One region of the Paenibacillus sp. FSL R7-0273 genome, then DNA from elsewhere that is predicted to be linked to it. Evidence: riboswitches for the same ligand, from Rfam matches in the RefSeq annotation. Region 1 holds a riboswitch; each other region holds the start of a gene.
The links. Region 1 has a riboswitch for cyclic di-GMP ahead of R70723_RS02800 (transglutaminase-like domain-containing protein). Riboswitches for the same ligand answer to the same signal wherever they lie in the genome.
Positions count from the first base shown of each region.

Region 2: another riboswitch for cyclic di-GMP. It lies ahead of R70723_RS32470 (flagellar assembly protein A); the one in region 1 lies ahead of R70723_RS02800 (transglutaminase-like domain-containing protein).
Region 3: another riboswitch for cyclic di-GMP. It lies ahead of R70723_RS13745 (hypothetical protein); the one in region 1 lies ahead of R70723_RS02800 (transglutaminase-like domain-containing protein).
Region 4: another riboswitch for cyclic di-GMP. It lies ahead of R70723_RS20730 (thiamine pyrophosphate-binding protein); the one in region 1 lies ahead of R70723_RS02800 (transglutaminase-like domain-containing protein).

Region 1 is NZ_CP009283.1:633,384-636,579, forward strand. Features, by position in the region: gene R70723_RS02785 (glycosyltransferase family 2 protein) at 1-54, shown strand, start outside; gene R70723_RS02790 (GtrA family protein) at 44-445, shown strand; gene R70723_RS02795 (class D sortase) at 497-1,147, shown strand; cyclic di-GMP riboswitch class I at 1,270-1,350, shown strand; cyclic di-GMP riboswitch class I at 1,426-1,506, shown strand; gene R70723_RS02800 (transglutaminase-like domain-containing protein) at 1,520-2,329, shown strand; rRNA gene R70723_RS02805 (16S ribosomal RNA) at 2,696-3,196, shown strand, end outside.
Region 2 is NZ_CP009283.1:7,007,251-7,010,446, reverse strand. Features, by position in the region: gene R70723_RS32470 (flagellar assembly protein A) at 1-1,410, opposite strand, end outside; cyclic di-GMP riboswitch class I at 1,443-1,534, opposite strand; gene R70723_RS30120 (FUSC family protein) at 1,779-2,879, opposite strand; gene R70723_RS30115 (ABC transporter ATP-binding protein) at 3,174-3,196, shown strand, end outside.
Region 3 is NZ_CP009283.1:3,205,895-3,209,090, forward strand. Features, by position in the region: gene R70723_RS32060 (TetR/AcrR family transcriptional regulator) at 1-371, opposite strand, end outside; gene R70723_RS13740 (SDR family NAD(P)-dependent oxidoreductase) at 619-1,386, shown strand; cyclic di-GMP riboswitch class I at 1,602-1,692, shown strand; gene R70723_RS13745 (hypothetical protein) at 1,804-2,163, shown strand; gene R70723_RS13750 (ketoacyl-ACP synthase III) at 2,200-3,196, shown strand, end outside.
Region 4 is NZ_CP009283.1:4,802,660-4,805,855, forward strand. Features, by position in the region: gene R70723_RS20720 (helix-turn-helix transcriptional regulator) at 1-55, shown strand, start outside; gene R70723_RS20725 (methyl-accepting chemotaxis protein) at 147-1,397, shown strand; cyclic di-GMP riboswitch class I at 1,596-1,688, shown strand; gene R70723_RS20730 (thiamine pyrophosphate-binding protein) at 1,814-3,196, shown strand, end outside.

The DNA.
Region 1 (3,196 bases):
TATGAGGACGGTGAATATCCTGACAAGCGGGAAGGCAGACGTTATGAAAAATAAAAAGCTGAATGCGGGGTTTATCCAGTTCCTTAAATTTAACGCCGTAGGATTGCTCAATACATTAATCGATTTTGCAGTATTTACATTGCTCCATTCACTGGGGCTGATGAATGCGCCTGCGCAGGTTATCTCCTATAGCGCGGGTACAGCCAACAGCTTTTTCTGGAACAAAAAAGTGACCTTCCGCGACCGCGATGCTGGTAAGAGCGGCTCTGACCGGCTGCAGCTGGTGAGGTTCATCATCCTCAATCTGGCGGTGCTGGGAATTTCGGTGCTGCTGATGCATATGCTGACGGTCAGCTTCGGGATTCAGGTGCTGTTTGCAAAGGTGCTGGTTACCGGCGTTACCGTAATTATTAATTTTATTGGAAGCCGTATGTGGGTGTTCTAGGCAATTATCAGGGCAAGGGGGACCTTGTCCCGGACTAACGGAGGGATCTTCATGCGCAAGCTGTCCTATTTGATCATATTGGCAGGCGTCCTTATCATGCTGTATCCAAAAGCAAGCGAGTGGTACAACGACCGGCAGCAGGCCAAGCTGCTGGAGGAAGCAGAGCAGGCTTACAGTGAGCTGGCCCCGGCGCCTGGACCGGATTTGCAGAAGCCTTATGCTGAGGTAACCCAGCTGCTGGCTGATGAGTCGGCACAGGAGGAAGAGGCACCGCCGTCAGAAAAGCCGTCTGAGGAGATTACAGTGGGCGGCAAAATCACCGGAATTATCGAAATCGACCGGATTGAGCTGAAGCTGCCTGTTCTTGAAGGAGCAACTAAGGCTAATCTGAAGCATGCTGCTGCTCATATGAAGGAGACGGCTCCGCTGGGTGAGGTGGGGAATGCAGCCATTGCTGCGCACAGATCCAGAACGGCAGGCAGGCTTTTTAACAGGTTGGATGAAGTGAAGATCGGGGATACTATCAGAATTAAGACAAGTACAGAGGCTTATGAGTACGAGGTATATGATATTTCTATTGTGGAGCCGACAGATGTATCGGTGCTGAATGGCAATGATACGGACTCTATCCTCACTCTGATTACCTGTGATCCGCTTGTTAACCCTACGCACCGGCTGATTATCCATGCTAAATTGACTTGAGACCGGATATGCAAACAGATTTTTCACATAATAGAAAGAATTTTAATAAAAAATGTTGAAAATCTAGTAATTTAGGTATTGTATCTGGGCAGGAATATGGTAGTATATAACTATAAAAGCACGCACGATAACGGCAAACCTATCGAAAGGTAGGGACGCAAAGCTAAAGGGCCTTCCCGCAAGGATGGCAGCCAGCTACCGAATGAAGGGCTTTTTTTGTTGGCTATCTAATCCAGAATCTAGTATATTTGGAAGATTGAGAGAATAGATAAAGCTGCACACGATAACGGCAAACCTATCGAAAGGTAGGGACGCAAAGCTAAAGGGCCTTCCCGTAAGGATGGCAGCCAGCTACCGAAAGGAGTTTTATCCATGAAAAAATTCTATTTCATGCTGTTAACATTGTTCGTAGTGGTTACTTCCGTTCAGACAAGCACAGCTTCTGCTGCAACTGCAGACTCAAGCTGGTTGAATACATCGAAGCTAGACCAAGGTGTTGTTGCAGTATCCTATGATGTACCTGCTGATAAACGCATCAAACTCATGATCACTAAAGACGGCAACAGCTACACTTACAACCTGTACGCTTCCCAATCGACAGAATCCTTCCCGCTGCAGCAAGGCAACGGCACATATAAAGTATCTGTTCTGGAGAACACAACCGGCAACAAATACAAAGTAGTATCCTCAGAGAATGTAGAGCTTAAGCTCAGCAATACTAACGCTGTATACCTGAGTTCCGTGCAGAATGTTAAATGGACCTCTTCCGATAAGGCAGTACTGAAAGCTAAGCAGCTTACACAGGGCCTGACTACTGATGAAGCTAAGGTTAAAGCAATTTATAATTACATCGTAGCCAACGTTAAGTATGACAACACATTGGCTGCTACAGTAGCACAGGACTATATCCCTAGCAATGACAACACACTGCTGACTAAGAAGGGCATCTGCTACGATTATGCTTCACTATTCGCAACAATGCTGCGCAGTGAAGGTATTCCAACTAAACTGGTTATGGGTAACACCAGCTATGTATCGACCTACCATGCCTGGAATGAAGTTTTGCTTAACGGTAAATGGGTAACAATTGATACTACAGTAGACGCTGGATTGGCTAAGAACAGCAAAGATGCTGGCCTTACAAAAGTAGCAAGCAAATATAGCGCTGCTAAGTTCTATTAATAACGAAAGATATATAGTCTTATCAAGACCCCCCGCTTAGATTTTTAAGCGAGGGGTCTTTTTTTGCCGAGGGGGGTTGCTTTTTGTAAGAGATGTGGGGTATTATAGGTAAGCGTTGTTAGAGCGCGTCAAAGTTTAGCTGAAATTGACCGAATAAGAAATTTCAAAAAAAGCTTGCGCTTCTGAAACAAACGTGATATATTATAAGAGTTGCTGCTGATGAGATAATCATTAGCGACGACGAGCTTGATCTTTGAAAACTGAACAACGAGTGAGTATCGGAAATCACTTCGGTGAGATCCAAAAGTAGAGAATGTAAATTCTCGTCAGATGTTTCAAAATGAGCAATCGCTCTTTCTAAATACCAATTTGGAGAGTTTGATCCTGGCTCAGGACGAACGCTGGCGGCGTGCCTAATACATGCAAGTCGAGCGGAGTTTATCCTTCGGGGTAAGCTTAGCGGCGGACGGGTGAGTAACACGTAGGCAACCTGCCCCTTAGCCTGGGATAACTACCGGAAACGGTAGCTAATACCGGATAATTTCTTTTTTCTCATGAAGGGAGAATGAAAGGCGGAGCAATCTGTCATTAAGGGATGGGCCTGCGGCGCATTAGCTAGTTGGTGGGGTAACGGCTCACCAAGGCGACGATGCGTAGCCGACCTGAGAGGGTGAACGGCCACACTGGGACTGAGACACGGCCCAGACTCCTACGGGAGGCAGCAGTAGGGAATCTTCCGCAATGGGCGAAAGCCTGACGGAGCAACGCCGCGTGAGTGATGAAGGTTTTCGGATCGTAAAGCTCTGTTGCCAGGGAAGAACGTCCGGTAGAGTAACTGCTACCGGAGTGACGGTACCTGAGAAGAAA
Region 2 (3,196 bases), 920 kb from region 1:
CAGCATATGCTTCAGCTGGCCGGTATCCACAGGAGCAGCCGGCCTGTCGCCGGCAAGAAGCCCCTGCAGCCCGCGTATCATGCCTGGAAGATGGGCATATTTGCCCTCCAGGAGGAGCAGCACAACCAGACCGTATTTCACCGGCTGCTGCCGGGAGCGGAGATTCTCCTCCAGCATCCGTGCGGCACTCCTGAGCAGATTAAGCTCTGCTATCAGCTGATCGGGGGACTGGTACAGCCGGTGCTGTCTTGCCCCGCAGTCACCGCAGTAAATATGGCTGTCCGTAACCTTGCCGCGGATGACTATGCTGCCGGTGGCGGCAATGACGGCATGGCGGACGTCGCCCGTTATGTATATGTTTCCTAATGCTTCTATAGTGGAATGCTCACTGATTCCCTGCGGCGCAATGATATCTCCAGCAAAAACAAGCGTCCCGTCAGCAGTTGTAGTACTTTCCGATATAACGTGAGTGTCCGGAAAATCAATCCGCATAGCCGGAGTGTCCCAGCCTGTAAACCGCGGGCGGCCCTCGCGGTTCGCTACAATATCCCCGCCCGGAAGCAGAGAGAAGCAATCGGAGGGGAGAAGGGTGATATCCTCCGGCTGCAGGGGCGGGAGAACACCGCCGAACACATCGTAGCCGGGCATTCCTTCCTGCGGAGGCAGCTTGCGGGCCAATATTTCGCCTGTCCGGACCTGGAAGACTGCGGCTGCGGGACAATCTGCATCAGGCTCCGGACAGTCTGCTCCGCTTGTGCCGGAGGCCTCATTTAAAGAGAGCCGGGCCACAGGCTCAAGCCGGCCGTTTCTTCCCGGCAGCGGAGCTTTACCCATAGCGATACAGACCGGCAGATAGGTCGGGTTATTCAGCTCTGCGTATAAGGCAGGGATATTCAGATTCGGCATGAAATAGCTTTTGGAGAAGTCGGCTACAATCTGATTAACGGTCAGCTTCGAGAGCAGCAGGTTATAGTTCGGTTCAGCCCGGACACAGACCTCAGCCGAGGCGGGGCAATTGACCAGCTTCCAGGCATATTTCTCTACACGGTAAAGGGTAAAATATGCGCTTAGCCCGTCCTCGGATACGGTAATCTGATACTGCGGCTTCTCGCTGATCTCCCAGCTCAGCTGGTCAGCTGGAGTAACCGCGGCTGGCTCGGTTGCTTTAATCCGGTTAATTCTGAGGACAACAGGGTGAATGGCAGAGATGACGGCAGCTTTACCGCCCGGTAAAGGGGGAGTGATAAATATCTGATCATTCTGCACAATAATTCGCCCGTTCTTCTCCTCTTGCCCGGCGGCTCCGCTTGGCTGCCTGGAGGTGAAGGAGGAGGATGCAGGATCAGAGGCACTGAAGGCAGGTACGGCGCTGAACGCATGCCGTGGCTGATCAAGAGTGTGGTGCGGCATAGTTATAACCTCGCTTTTTTCGATTATCAGAAACCGGCAGCCTGGCAGCCATAAATGCGGAGCACGCATCCTTAGGCCCATTGCTTTGCGTCCTGCCCTTTCGGACAGTTTGCCCTTATACATGAGACCATGATAAACATTCAGTATGAGGTCCTTTATTCGACCACGCTCGACAGAGAAGAATTTATTACTGGTACTATAGTACTGAATTTTAGAGGTTGCTGCAAATAAACTTAATTCTAATACTTGTGCAGCGGGTTATCAACTGTAAATTTGTCTAAAAATCACAGCCGGAGTAGGGTGTAATAGCAGACCGTGGGGCTTTATCTCCAATAGATACCGGGACACAACAAAAAACTCTCCCCGGCTTACAGCTTGTGGGAGAGTTTTTTGTTGACAAGGGGGAGGCTGCTGGCAGCCTTGCTTCTCGCCGGCAGGGGGCTGGCAGAAACAGCGACATAACCGGCTTGTTCAATAACATCCAGTACCCGGTTCAAATGGGAGAATACAGCGCCCAGATCGCGGATTGCTGTAAGTGGACAGTGCCCCTGCAGCTCCGAGAACCAGGACAGCTGAAGCTCCCGGGCCTCCTGCAGGCATTCCGGAAGCGGGCGTCCGGCTTCAGCGTCTGACAGCACCTTGGCCCCGTACAGGGCGATGCAGTCGGCGGTAGCTGCCATAACCTCGTTCATCCGGTCGGCAGCGGCATAATGTGCAGGCAGCAGGGAGAGCTCTTCGGCAATCTCCTGGACATAAAAGTGAACCTTCTGCAGATGTGCAGTAGCCTTGGCCAGCCCGTTCATCTCGTTGCGGCAGGGATAATGCGACAGAGTGTACAGCAGCTCCTTCTGCAGGCTGCTGCTCTTTGCCAGCAGTCCCGCAGAGCGCTTCAGCGTGTCACCGGCCGGTTCCCCGGTTCTGCGTCCTGCAGCGAGTCCGCTGAGCGAATCAGCGAGCAGCAGGCTGCCTTCGAGGGCCAGGCCCTTTACCTTGGCGAAGCCTTTGGGAGGAACAATAATCATATTAATCAGCAGGGCAATTAATACCCCGATCAGAGTCTCGGCTAATCTCCATACAACATACTGATCATGGTAAAAGGTAAGCGCGAGCACTGACGTTACCCCGACCTGGGAAACGGCCTGAACATTAATCCGGCAGGCGGTCGCAATACCGATGCCGAGCAGCAGGATCAGCAGAAGCGAGACGATGCCAATGTCCAGGAAGCGGCCCACGATCAGGCTCACCGCTCCGCCAAGCACAATGCCGAGCAGCCGGTAGCAGCCCTTTTCCAGTGAGGCTTTGACTGTGCCCTGTGTAATCAGAATGGCGGCCAGCGGTGCGAAGTATAAATACTCGTCGCCGTACAGGCCATGGACAGCCAGCCAGGACAGGGAGGCAGCCAGTGTAATCCGTATCATATATAGGGATAATCCGAATTTTTCAAGGCGGTCTTGTAACCCCTCGTTCATCTCAGTCATCTTCTTTCGTAAAAAGAGAAATTTGCAGGCTGTTTTCAGCCGCTTTCATTATAGCATCTCAGGCCGGGCGTGCAGGCGCTATATTTTACGAACTTGTTAAGTTTACGGCTGAGTTTTTACAATGTACGTTATCGCATATATGGGATTCATCCGATATGCTATATAATATGAAATGTTGTCGAAGCAGGGGCGGAATTGTCGGTGCGGGCGGAGCTTCGCCGGAGGACGCCGATTGCGCCCTGTGAGATGAGGGTAAAATAGGTTGTATTACATAAGGTAAGGAGGTTGTTAGCTATAGCTACCCCGGA
Region 3 (3,196 bases), 2.6 Mb from region 1:
AGCTCGACAGAGGTTTTTCCGCGCTGTGCGGAGCTTAAGGCAAGGTAGTCCCTTTTGTGCTGCTCAATGTGCTGGAAAAGCTGCAGCAGGGAGGGATAACCCCCCGCAGCGTCAATCTTCTCCATACCCTCATAAGGCTGCAGCAGCAGCTCCGAAATATTCCGCAGAAAATCGTCGTGGATATCCCGCAGCAAATCCTCCTTACTTACAAAATGCTTGTAAAAGGTTCCGCGGTTATAGTCCGCACGGATGGCAATATCCATAATGGTCACAGCCTCATAGCCCTTTTCCAGAATCAGATCGACAAACGCTGTCTTCAGTGCCTGCCGGGTACGTCTGACCCCTCTGCTCAAATCCTCTTCATGCTCCAAAGCTATCTTCCTCCATAATGTCTGTATCGTTTTAGTATTACCACAAGCTACAAATTCGCCCGAAATGTTCAAAATGCTGACCAGGGAGCAACAATCGAGTTTAAACTGTTGCCTAGTCAACATTATCTTATATTTTGATTATTGTCACAACAACTAAATGCGGTGTAAGCTTGTTTCAAGAGATAAGGCGATTTTGTTACAAAATCCTCTTACTCACCCACTACAAAACAAAGGAAGCGAATGTATAATGAGCCAATCACAAGTCAAAACAGCCGTCATCACTGGTGCCGCAGGGGGTATCGGAAAAGAGCTTGCCCGCCGTCTGGCCGAACGTAAGCTGAATCTGGTTCTGGTCGATTTGAATGAGGAAGCGATTCATGCAGTTATTCAGGAGCTTGGCTTAAACGATTCTAATTCACTGGCTGTTACAGCCGATGTTTCCAAAGAGGAAGATGTGCAGAATTATGTGAATCAGGCGGTAGCAAAATTCGGAACGATTGATTATTTTGCCAATAATGCCGGGATTGAAGGTCCTACCGGGCTTGTGGAAGAGCTGAATGTGAAGTCGCTTGACCTGGTCTATAACGTCAATGTCCGCGGGGTATTTCTCGGGCTGCAATATGTCATTCCTGTAATGAAAAAGCAAAAATCCGGCGCGATCCTCAACACCTCCTCGCTGGCAGGCCTTATGGGTGCTCCGGGAATGTCTCCATATATTATGTCCAAGCATGCGGTGATCGGCCTGACCCGTGTAACCGCCAATGAGCTGGCACCGTTCGGTATCCGCGTCAATGCTGTACTGCCCGGAACTATTAATACGCAAATGATGCGCAAGATCGAGAACAATTCCGGCAGTGCCGACGGCTTCAAAGCAGCCAACGAGGCGGCAACACCAATGGGACGCTACGGGGAACCGGAGGAGGTTGCAGCCGTAATGAACTTCCTGCTCTCCGAAGAGGCTTCCTTCGTAACGGCTTCACTCTACACTGTTGACGGCGGAATGATTGCGCAATAAACAGCCGGACTGATGGAATAAGCTGTTCATAATATAAGAGCTGCTCTCAAAAAAGTGTCCTCCAGGGGGCACTTTTTTATATTTGGGTTTATACGGGAACGCCGCTTTTGGATAGTTATTCCTTAAAAAAGAAGGGGATTGCGGTTTCATGTCGAATTATAAATAAAAGCTAGACACTAAATACCAAATATGTTTGTAATTCTGAGGCGCCAGCTGATGAACAAAGGCAACTCCGCCGAAAGGCGGAAGACGCAAAGCCACCGGTCTAAACCGCTGTTACAGCGGCATGATAGCGGGGACGCTCATATAGTTTGGTTTTTTTGCTGTCTAAATAGGCCAAGGGAGAGTTGCGGACATGTAATACATAAAACGGACTGCTCAAAAAAATCAAACCAACAGAATTGGAGTTGTACTTATATGATCGCAGAAACTACGATGCACCCGGAATTCAACACTATTTTTATCAGCCTGCACGGCTTTGCCGAAGTAACGGAGACCATTAAAGAGGTGGATATTTTTGAAGCCCAAATGCCCCATCTGCCGCTTAAAGAGATGTCGCTGATTATTGACTGCTCGGATATGGCGCCTTTCAAGCCGGAAATCCTGCCGGTGCTGGAACGCTGCTACGTGTTGTATAACAGCTTTAAGCATGCCGTACTGGTTAACCCGGTCAAGGTGGTGGCGAAATCACAATTACAGCGTGTGGCGCCGAAAGCCGGATTTGAAGGGAAGTTTGTTGATACAGTAGATGAAGCATGGGCTATTGTAAAAGTTTAGCCAAAAGCACAAATACACTAACAAAGGTGGGCCGTTATGGTTAACGTAAGGATTGCAGGGACTGAAGTGTACCATCCGCCATTTAAAGTTAGCAATGAACAATTGGCTGAACAGGCTGGCGAGGCTGCGGATAAGCTTATTGGTATTTGGGAGTATTTTGGCCGCAAGGATCGTTATTATGCAGCTACGAATGAAGAAAACACGCTGTACATGGCAATAGAAGCCTCTAAGGCACTGCTGCGGAGCAGCGGGCTAAGACCCGAAGACCTCGACATGATCGTCGTCTCCTCGGGCACGCATGAGTACAGTGCTCCGACTGACGCAGCGCTCCTGCACCAGGCAATCGGCGGTAAGCATTCCTGCATCGTCTATGACAGCAATGCGAATTGTGTGGGGATGGTGGTTGCTGCCGATCAGGCGGCTCGTGCAATGATGACGAATCCGCGGGTGAGGTATGCGCTGGTTGTCGGCTCGGAGCAGATCGCCCGCTTTTATAAAGAAGGGGATTTGGCTTCAAAAGGGCTTTGCGGGGATGCGGCCTGCGCCGTTCTGCTGGAACGGGTGGAGGACGGCGAGTCCGGCCTGATTGATTCAGTGTATTATACCAATACACATAAGGCGGAAGATATGCTGTTCCCGTCCGGCGGGTTAGCCCGGATGTTCGATGACAGCCTGTCGCTGGAGGAGAAGAAGATTTATCTGCATCCGGAATATAACGTCAATGTGGCATTTCCGACTGCGGTTACCGGAATGGAGAAGCTGCTGGAAGAGCAGGGGTATGCCAAAAGCGAGGTTAAGCATTATATTCTGAGCCAGCTGAATCTGACCGTCATTAGGGAGATTGCCGGAATCCTCGGAGAGGATACCGCCAAATTCCCATACATCGGGGATATTTACGGCTATACCGGCACCAGCAGCCCGTTCATCGCCCTGCATCATGCCAGGAAGAACGGCACCATTGTACCTGGCGACTTATTCTTCTTATGGTCGGTAGGTGCGGGAATTACCAGCTGTGCTACACTATGGAGGCTAT
Region 4 (3,196 bases), 3.1 Mb from region 1:
CGCTTTATATGAAGAAATAACGCAGACCCTTCCGGCCGGAGAATCCGGACCTTGAAGTTTTATGTCAGTTTTTACAGTAGACTGTTTCCCGGCAGATCCCCTATAATATTACAATACACACCATCTTTCTTAGGGGGAACTTTATTATGGACTGGATGACTAAGCTTCCATTAAAGCAGAGAATCGTTGCCGGCTGTTACCTTGTTGCCGCTTTATTCGCTGTTCCGGTTTTAATCACGCTTGTAATCATGGGCAAAATCGTTATCGGCATCATTCTCATCGCCGCACTGGCAGGACTGACTTATCCTCTGGCACGCTTTGTAGAGAGAACGCTTACATCTTCTTTTGACGAGTTCTCCAACGTTACCCATACCATAGCCAAAGGCGACTTTACAAGCCGCGCTGACGAAAACGGGTCAATGGGCGAGGTCAGCCGCTCCTTTAACACCATGATTGACAAGCTCAAGAAAATCCTGACGGAAGCCTCACAAATTACGCGGCATGTAATGGATGCCAGCAGAGGCATCGAGGACAAGAACCACAGCCTCAAAATTGTAATGGCCCAGGTCGCCTCCTCCTCCAATGAGCTCGCTGTCGGCGCTAACGAAATCTCCGCAGATATTGCCGACATGACGGAATCCATCAAGGATATCGAAACTAAGGTAGCCAATTACACGCACTCCACCAAGGAGATGAACAAACGCTCTATACATACGCTTGAACTGGTTGAACAAGGGAGGGTATCAGTAGATACCCAGGCGGAAGGCATGCGCAAAAATATTGAGGCCACCAATAAGGTCGCCGGTACCATAGAGGCGCTCTCCCAGAATGCCCGCGGTATTTCCATGATTGCCAAGTCCATTACCGAAATTGCCGAGCAGACCAACCTGCTGTCGCTGAACGCTTCAATTGAGGCGGCACGCGCAGGTGAGCACGGCCGCGGCTTTGCCGTTGTCGCCCAGGAGGTGCGCAAGCTCGCAGAGGAATCCACCGCCTCAACCAAAGAGGTCTTCACCCTGATCCGCAGTATCGAATCCGATATCAAGCAGGCGGTGGAGAATATCGCCATTAACGAAGAGGTTGTTCAGGTACAGAACGAGCTGATTGTGGAGACTGCCCATATCTTCTCCCAGATCGTGCAAAGCGTTCAATACATAACCGAGCAGATCGCAGCCTTCTCCCAGGAAAGTGACCTTATGCTGGAGAGTGCCCTCAAAATTTCCGGCGCCATTGAAAATATCTCAGCAATCACCCAGCAGACGGCTGCAGGTACCGAAGAGGTGTCTGCAGCAATGAATGAGCAGATCAATGCCCTGCAGTCTGTAGCTGATGAGACAGACAAAATGACCCAGGCCGTATTCCAGCTGCAAAAAACCATTCACATATTCAAGTTTTAAGCAAGCATTACTTTGGTCCCAAAGCTGCCGTTCTTTAGAAGCGGCAGCTTTTTAAGTTTTGTAAGCCAGGTTCACTGAATCGTCCTGCAATTCGTCAATTTTCGCACTTTTCTGCATAATAGTATTGACAATGATAGAGTTAAAAATATATTGTAAAAGTAAAATTACCCAATGTAATATTATCCAACTTTGTACCTAACCCCATATCGGCAAAATTCTCCGAAAGGAAATGACGCAAAGCCATGGATCTACAGTCTCAGCTATCGGGACCATGATTGCCAGGTTGCAGCCCGGGACGCCAGAATCATTCTGTCCTTAACGGCTATAGATGCAACTGGCCTGTGCTCATTTTGAGTACAGGTATTCTATTGTCACCAGAGTCACTAGAATCGCTAGACAAATACACAACGGATAGGGTGGAGCATTTGAAAACAGTCGCAGATTATATGGCAGAGGCGCTTCGCAGCCTCGGCGTAACACATTCCTTTGGTATTATCGGTAAATCAATTTGTCCTATTGCTCTTAAAATGGTTGATTACGGCATCGAATTTATTCCGGGCAGACATGAATCCAGCTGCGGCTTCGAAGCCGCGGGCTATGCACTCAAAACCGGCGGGCTAGGTGTTGCCTTCGGCACCTCAGGCCCGGGCGGAACCAACCTGCTTACTGCAGCAGCACATGCCAAAGCCAACAATCTTCCTGTCCTGTTCATTACAGGACACCAGTCAATTAAGGAGCTCGGAATTCCGCAGTGCCAGGATTCCTCCTCTTATCTGGCCGATCTGGCGGATATGTTCAGACCGGCTACCTTATTCAGCAAGCTGGTTGAGCGCGGAGATCATTTCAGCACGATTTTTAATCATGCCATTTCTATTGCTCTCAGCAAGCGCGGTCCGGTGCATCTGTGTATTCCTTTTGATGTCCAGACAGAAATGCTTGAAGAATGCCGTATTGTTCTTCCTGAACGCGAGCCGCTTGTCAGCATCGGGAATTTTGAGCGTGTAATTGCGGCAATCAATGCATCCTCACGTCCGCTGATTATTGCCGGTAAAGGCGTTAACCGGTCCGGTACGCATCAGGAGCTGGTACAGCTCGCTGAAACCTTCAATATCCCGATCGTTACAACTCCGGGGGGAAAAGGCGCTATCGCCTGGGACCATCCGCTATACCACGGCCCTTGCGGCGTAGGCGGCTGCAAGCACGGGGATGACATGCTGAACAGCAGCGATCTTTACATTGTGCTCGGCTCGCGCCTGAGTGATATGACGATCTGCAATCTCAAAGCGGAAAACCATCCGGCTACACTGATCCAATTCGATTCCGACCCTACCTTTGTCGGTAAAATTCTGAATTCGCAGACGATTGCGGTCAGCGGAGATCTGCGTGATAACCTGACCTACTACCTGCAGAATATCGACAGAGATACTGTTGTCAGACATGAAATAACTGTAGAGGCTAATTACCATGATGAGCTGCCGGAGCTGCCAAAGCTCTCCATCGCTTCCGTCCTGAGTACTTTGAGCGATCAGATTCCTTATAACAGCTCGGTATTTGTAGATGACGGCAGCCACGGCTTCCATGCTGTTAAATGGTATAACGTCAAGAAGCCGGGAAGCTTTATCTTTGATGCCTATTTTGCCTGCATGGGCAACTCGATCGGCATGTCCATCGGCGCCAAAGTGGCGGCACCTGATGAAACGGTCTTCTGCATCACCGGTGACGGCTGCTTCATGATGCTCGGCGCTGAGATCAACACCGCAGTCTGCAAGGACATCCCGGTTATTTTTATCGTGGTTAAT